Regions from separate parts of the Pseudoalteromonas sp. JC28 genome, predicted to be linked through region 2. Evidence: predicted binding sites of a transcription regulator. Region 2 holds the regulator's gene; the other holds the start of a gene.
The links. Region 2 encodes ArgR, which controls arginine synthesis, uptake and breakdown. Its sites were predicted from a motif close to ANTGAATANNTATTCANT; they were not measured.
Positions count from the first base shown of each region.

Region 1: a site for ArgR is predicted at 2,686-2,703, ahead of argC (N-acetyl-gamma-glutamyl-phosphate reductase). Genes of this name have one in related genera too.

Region 1 covers NZ_QOKX01000008.1:166,805-170,827, reverse strand. Annotated here, with positions in the region: gene DS891_RS18530 (ornithine carbamoyltransferase) at 1-786, opposite strand, end outside; gene argB (acetylglutamate kinase) at 796-1,575, opposite strand; gene argC (N-acetyl-gamma-glutamyl-phosphate reductase) at 1,572-2,582, opposite strand; gene argE (acetylornithine deacetylase) at 2,760-3,908, shown strand; gene DS891_RS18510 (IS3 family transposase) at 3,973-4,023, opposite strand, start outside.
Region 2 covers NZ_QOKX01000004.1:301,934-305,956, reverse strand. Annotated here, with positions in the region: gene serA (phosphoglycerate dehydrogenase) at 1-460, shown strand, start outside; gene mdh (malate dehydrogenase) at 686-1,618, opposite strand; gene argR (transcriptional regulator ArgR) at 1,860-2,327, shown strand; gene DS891_RS11160 (OB-fold-containig protein) at 2,730-3,341, shown strand; gene DS891_RS11155 (SPFH domain-containing protein) at 3,425-4,023, shown strand, end outside.

The DNA of each region.
Region 1 (4,023 bases), on a different contig from region 2:
CTGGCAATGCAAAATGGCTTGTGCGCCACACGCTTCAACTAATTGTTGGTTGATTTGATATGGCATAAAGGTGTCTTTCACCTGTTCAATTGGCGTTTTATTCCCCATCGAAACCCAAGTATCAGCGTAGAGCACATTGGCACCAGCCGCCGCTTCTACCCGATCACTGACCAGAACTGAGGCGCCATTTACCGCCGCAATTTGTTCAGCTTGCTTTACAATCTGTGCATCTGGAGAATGACCTTTAGGACAAACCGCCACAAAATCAGTACCTAACGTTGCCGCAAGCAACATTAATGAATGTGTTACGTTATTGCCTTCACCGAGGTAAGCGATTTTGATCTGGCTGACATCGTCGTAAGTTTCAAATAAGGTGAGAAAATCAGCCAACGCTTGGCAAGGGTGATATAAATCACATAGGCTATTCACAACAGGCACCGACGAAAACTCAGCGAGCGTCTCAAGCGTGCTATGATGATTTACGCGAGCCACAAGGCCATCGGCCCAAGTAGAAATATTAAGCGCAAAATCTTTTACGGATTCACGCGCCCCCATTGCACCGTTTTGCTGATCTAAATACACAGCATGGCCGCCCAGTTTATGGATACCGATATCGAACGACAGCCGCGTTCTTAAGCTCGGCTTTTCGAATAACGTGACAATCGATTTGCCTGCTAAGGCTTGGTTATATTCTTGCGGTTGATTTTTAATATTTTTTGCAAGCTTTAATAAGTTCAAAACGTTAGTTTGGTCTAATTCCAAACCAGTTAAAAAATGCTTAGTCATGGTGTTTTCCTACGGCAGAATTTGTGTACCTACGTGCTCACCATTGAGCAACGCAATTAAATTTTCTGGCTTTTGCCAGCTAGAGATGTACACCCCTCGTCGTAAGTGTTGGGCAGCGTGAAGACTGGTCTTAACTTTGACCTCCATCCCGCCCACAATGACCTTTTGCGCGATTAACGTTGAGATCTGTTCCGCGTTAAGTTGATTTAATGGCTGTTTATCGCCATCAAGTACCGCCTCAACGTCAGTCATAAAAATAAGTTCTGCACCAAGCTTACTGGCGATAGCTGCTGCTGCTTCATCCGCATTCACGTTGTATAAATGGCCGTCAGCGCCAATACCAACTGAACTAACAACAGGTAACCTGTCAAACTCCAACACCGCTTCAAGCATGCCCCCTTCACTCGCTTCACAGCTACCCACACGGCCAAGCGCTTTAAGCTTTTGAGTTGTGGTAAATCCTGCATCATATAAGCACAGCCCAACGGGCTTGAGCGTGGCGGTAATGGCATCCGCCATCAGTTGCTTGTTAGCACAGCCTGCAAGTGCACCAACAATATAGGGCATTTGCTCTTGCGGACTGATCCGCAGTCCTTGATGTTTTGCAGTAGCAAAACCAGCATCGGTAAGCCACTTATCAACCAGCGCCCCGCCACCATGAACAATCACAAACTGCTTGTGTGGTGCGTCCTGTTGAATTTGCTTGATAGCTGAAAACAATGCTTGCGCTGCACCCTCTTGATTCAACACCGCACCACCTAGTTTTATCACCCAAGTTTGTTTGCTCATGCTGATACTCCTAAACCTTGATAATGCTCAAGTCCTGCCGCCAAGTTCATACATTGTAATGCTTGGCCTGCAGCCCCTTTAAGCAAGTTATCAATCGCGACAACCACGATCAGTTGATTGCCCTTTTGCTGCCAACCAATATCAACAAAAGGCTGATTTTCAACGGCTTTGATTGATGGAAGTTGACTCCCCTTTAATCTGATCAGCGGCTCATCGGCAAGCACTTGGTAAGCGGCATCGACTTGATTTGGTGTGACATTTTCTTTCAGAGTGACGTAGATCGTTTCCAAGATACCACGCTTAAAATTCCCTAAATGCGGCGTAAACAACACTGGGTGCTCAAGGTACTTTTCTATTTCTGGACTATGTCTGTGCGTAAACAAACCGTACGGTGCAAGAGATACTTCGCAAAAGTGTGTGGCGACATTCGCTTTTCTACCTGCGCCAGTAACACCTGAAACAGCATTGATGATAACTGGCTGCTCTGTTATCAGATCAGCTTGTTGTAATGGCTTAAGTGCATTGAGTGCCGCAGTCGGATAACAGCCCGCGACCGCCACCAACTTCGCCGTTTTAATAGCATCGCCGTACCATTCAGCTAGTCCGTATTGCGCTTGCGCTAACCAGTCTTGATGCGGGTGAGAAAAGCCGTAGTAATTTTCGTAGTCTTCATTGCTAGATAAACGGTAACCTCCAGATAGGTCAAAAACCCGTTTCCCCATCTGTAAAAATATCGGTGCAAGCTCTACGCTAACCTTGTGATCCGTGCATAAACACACATAATCCGATGATTGCTCTATCAACGAAAAAGCTTGCTCATTTAAGGGTTGCAGCTCAATATCTAGCAAGCCCGAATATTCTGGATATAAATCGCTGATGAATTTGTGTTTGTCTAAGCTTTGCTCAGATACAAAGCAATGTGCAAGTGTGAAGGCAGGATGCTTGGCAACCAGCTTAGCAAGCTCAGCGCCACTGTAGCCGCTCGCTCCGATTATAGATACTTTCAACATAGTGTTCTCAAGATTAAAAAAGTTTGATTAGGGTTGGTTCTGCTAATTGTTGAAGTCAAATCGTCGCATTGCTGTTCCAAAAATATATTTATGCTAAAAAAGTGAATTGATATTCACTCTAAACATCTTTATATTTTTATGCAAGAACTTTGAATAAGTATTTTAGGAATTTTTATGAAATTGCCCGCTTTTATGGAAATGTATCAGCAACTGATCGCCGCGCCATCTATCAGTGCATTAGAAGAAAGTCTCAACATGAGTAATCAGAATGTGATCCAGCTACTCGCACAGTGGTGCGAAACGTTAGGATTTACTGTCGAAGTAACAGAGCTTGAACATGCAAAAGGAAAATATAATCTAATTGCAAGACGAGGTAATGGCGATGGTGGATTAATGTTGGCCGGCCACACGGATACCGTGCCATTCGACGATAGCCGCTGGCAATTTGATCCTTTTAAATTAAGCGAGCAAGATAATAAATTATATGGTCTTGGAAGTATTGATATGAAAGGTTTTTTTGCTTTCGTATTGAATGCAATCTCAGAGCTTGATGAATTACAGCAAAGTGCTCCTATCATGATTTTAGCCACCGCCGATGAAGAAACCACCATGGCTGGCGCTCAGGAAATTGCTAAACATCCAAGCTTGAAGCCGGCGCGCTGCGTTATTGGTGAACCCACCGATATGGTGCCGGTATTTACCCACAAAGGCCATATGACGACCGCCATCCGTATAGTTGGTCGTTCAGGCCATAGCTCAGATCCAGAGCGTGGCTTAAATGCTATTGAAATCATGCATCAGGTGATTGCAAATTTATTAAAATTAAGAGAAGAATTAAAGAATAAATATTCAACTCCACATTTTGCTATTCCTTACCCAACTTTAAACCTTGGACACATTCATGGCGGCGACAATGCCAACCGTATTTGTGGCTGTTGTGAACTACATATTGATATGCGCCCTTTGCCTGGTCTGAGCATCAAAGAACTACAAGCCATGCTCACGGCAGCTGTAGCACCAATCAATACACATTATCCGAATAGCGTCTCGGTTATAGATATGCACGAACCTATTCCGGCTTTTACCGGCTCGACGGATTCTGCTTTGGTGAAAATGGCTGAGCGCCTGTCAGGACAACAAGCAATTGCTGTAAACTATTGTACCGAAGCACCATTTCTACAACAGCTAGGCTGCGAAACTATCGTCATGGGCCCAGGTTCAATTAATCAAGCACATCAGCCAAATGAATATCTCAATATGGAAAAAATAAAACCATCTCAAGCGATTATTAAAGCGCTAATCAAAGATTGCTGCTTTAGTTAAACATTCCGAACGAACAAGAAAAGCCACCTTAGCTGAAGTGACCCATTAAAGTTGGACATTTCTATTATGCGACTTCCAACGCCTGATTCCGGTATTCTACCGGAATCAGGCCTTT
Region 2 (4,023 bases):
ACTTTCCGGCGCTGCTATTGATGTATTCCCCGTTGAGCCAAAATCTAATCATGAAGAATTCGTCTCACCACTACGCGAGTTTGACAATGTACTGCTAACCCCACACGTTGGTGGTTCTACCCAAGAAGCACAAGAAAACATCGGTGTAGAAGTCGCGGGTAAGTTGGCGAAGTATTCAGATAACGGTTCAACAGTCACGGCTGTGAACTTCCCAGAGGTTTCTCTACCTGAATTATCAAACCGAAGTCGTTTATTACACGTACACGTAAACCGCCCAGGCGTACTAACGCAAATCAACCAAGCGTTCGCTCAGCATGGTATCAATATTGCGGCGCAATACCTACAAACAGATGAATCTATTGGTTACGTGGTTATCGACGTCGATAGCGACCACTCTGAAGTGGCGTTGAAAGAGTTAAGTGCGGTTGAAGGAACTATTAGAGCACGTATTCTTCACTAATACCAATTGAATTAATTCTCTAATCAATTTGAAGGGTGAAATAGCATATTAGCTTCGTTAAAAATTTCTCATTTAGAACAACTAAATAGCAAAATTTTTGCCTTGCTACTAAAGCTATTTCCCCGCTTCAAGATAGATCATTTACTTAATACAACTGGTATAAGAAGAATCAAGCATAAAAAAACCAGTCACTGTGAAGCGACTGGTTTTTTGTATCAATTTGGCTTACGCCATGAAATCAACACCTTCTTTGATGTCTTTTTCAAGTGTCGCTAGCATGTCGTCTTTTGCTTTTTGCTCAAACGCGCTTAGCTCACCGTAAGGAAGTAACTGCTCTACACCGTTTTTACCAAGGATAACTGGCTGTGCAAAGAATGTTGCATCGCCTGTGTTACCTTCAACGTATGCGTACTCAAGTACTTCTTCACCTTGTAGACCTTTCACTAGTGAGAAGCAGAAACGTGCTGCTGCTGCACCCATTGAAAGTGTAGCTGAACCGCCACCCGCTTTAGCTTCAACCACTTCAGTACCCGCGTTTTGGATACGAGTCGTTAGTGCAGCAACTTCTTCGTCAGTGAACTCAACACCTTCAACTTGAGAAAGTAGAGGTAGAATTGTAGTACCAGAGTGGCCACCAATTACTGGGATCTTAACTTCAGCAACGTCTAGGCCTTTAAGCTCTGCGATAAAAGTTTCAGCGCGGATAACGTCAAGGGTTGTTACACCGAATACGCGAGCTGGATCATAAGTACCTGCTTTTTTGAACACTTCAGCAACGATTGGTACCGTGCCATTTACTGGGTTTGTGATGATACCAACAAGTGCTTTAGGGCAGCTTCTAACGATACCTTCAGCAAGTGTCTTGATGATACCTGCGTTAACGTTGAAAAGGTCAGCACGGTCCATACCAGGCTTACGAGGCATACCAGCAGGGATAAGCACTACGTCAGCACCTGCAAGAGCCGGGTCTAGGTCGTCTTTACCATAACCCGCTACTTTTACCGCAGTTGGGATGTGAGATAAGTCAACTGCAACACCAGGTACAACAGGTGCAACGTCATAAAGCGCTAACTCAGAGCCAGCTGGAAGACCATTTTTAAGCAATAAAGATAGAGCTTGACCGATACCGCCAGCGGCACCTAATACAGCAACTTTCATTTGAATTCTCCATAATTTGAAGGTGGAATTGAGTGTGCAGTAAAGATAATGAAAAGCGCTGTTAAACACAAATTAATCATGGTTATTTTCGAGATTTTTTGACTAATGTCTTAAATAAAAGTGTAAAGATCGCGACACTTTGTACACTTATGCTTTACGACTGCCATTTTGATCGCGCAAATTTGGGAATCTCGGCGGTTTTGTGTAGAATTTAAAGATTAGCCGTAAAAGAAGACAGACTATGCAGCCGCAAGAAAAACAAGAAGCACTGATCAAAGCATTTAAAGCCATTTTAAAAGAAGAAAACTTTGGCTCTCAAGGTGAAATTGTTGATGCTCTAAAACAACAAGGGTTTGACAACGTCAGTCAGAGCAAAGTGTCGCGCATGCTGAGCAAGTTTGGTGCTGTGCGTACCCGCAATGCCAAGCAAGAAATGGTTTACTGCTTACCCGCTGAAATGAGCGTGCCAACAGCAAAAAGCCCTTTACGTCAGTTAGTCGTTGATATTATGCACAACGAAATGATGATTATTATTCGAACCAGTCCCGGTGCTGCACAGTTAATTGCGAGACTACTTGACTCATTAGGCACCGCAGACGGCGTATTAGGTACCATCGCTGGCGATGACACGATTTTTATTGCCCCTGCCAAAGTATCTGAAATCGACGTTACTTTAGATAAAGTAAAAACCCTGTTCGATAACGTTTAGTCTATTATTTTTATCGGTGCTAACTCACAGGTTAGCACATACTCTGATACTCTAGCTTCTACGAACACGCCTCCCCACTATCACGATAAACAGAATAAATTGCTTATCTTTACAGCAAAAAACGTTTGACATAATATGTCTAATTGTGGCAACTTTAGAAACGCATGTGAAGTTTTCTCACTACGCATGGATGGTTTTTAAGCTGATTGATTAGCTTCTCGGATTTGTTTCCTACAGTGTCTCCGTCTTACCGGACACGAACGCTATTCGCTTCACTCAATCATCTCACATTCTATGATGCGGAGCTCACCGCTTGATAAACACAAAGACACCTTGCGGCGCTGAGTGGACAATTCACTGACTTAACCGCTTAAAAGGAAATACAAGGAACTAGGATCAGCAATGGAATTTTTAAATACTGCATTTACGTTTCCCACTGTTATTTTTTCAACACTATTACTCATAGTGCTGTTGTTCTGGTTAATTGCTTTACTCGGTTTTGCTGATATCGATATCTTAGAAGGCGATGTTGATATTGAAGCCGAAGGCGCAAGCTCTGGTTCTTTTTGGGAAGTCGCTTTTGGCGGCGTCCCTGTCAGTATTTCATTGAGTTTAATCATCGCGCTGGGCTGGATTATCAGTATCTATGTGCAACAGTTTTTTGCTTACCTACTGGGCAATGGCATTTTTTACTACCTGATGGGCACGGTATTTATGCTTGCCAGCCTCATTGCAGCATTACCACTAACCGCCGTCATTGTAAGGCCACTACGACGCTTTTTCGAAAGCCAAGAAACCACATCAAAGCAAGCGCTGGTTGGGCTCGAATGCGTTATTGCAACATCAAGAGTTAGCAACACGTTCGGTCAAGCCAGAGTATATATTCAAGGAACAGATCAACTCATCGAAGTGCGCTCGGATGAAGATAACACTTTCACACTAGGAGACAGTGCCTTACTTATCGAACATGACACCCTTACACATAGCTACACAATTGTAGCTAAACCTTGGTAATAGTACGGAAAATAACGGAATTTAGGAACGAGTTGGCATTGCTAATACCAACTCAAACAACATAGCGCAACGCAGGAAAAAACATGGAATTTCTAAACAACCTCGGACCGGTGCTCGCAATCGTGGGCATATCCATCGTCATTATTTTTGCCATTCTACTTCTGATTGGAAAGTTCTACCGCAAGGTTGAACAAGGTCAGGCATTAATCATCAACAAGATGAAAAACGAGCCAGATGTCACGACAACGGGCGGCATTGTGCTGCCTGTGATCCATAAAATGGAAGTCATGGATATTTCAACTAACCGCATGGTATTAGAGCGTCGTGAAAATAGCGGCCTGATCTGTAAAGACAATATCCGTGCTGACATCGCCATCACTTTTTACATTCGCGTAAACGAAAACAAAGAAGATATCCTACGCGTTGCTAAACAAGTTGGCTGTGCCCGCGCATCGGCACCAGAAACCTTACAAGCATTATTTGAGGCAAAATTCTCCGAAGCCTTGAAAACCGTTGGTAAGCGCATGAATTTTGAGGAGCTATTTACGCATCGTAATGAGTTCCGAGATTCTATTAAAGAAGTGATTGGACAAGATTTATCTGGCTATACGTTAGAAGATGTGGCGATTGATTATCTTGAACAAACCTCTATCGACAAGTTAGATCCAAATAACATTCTTGA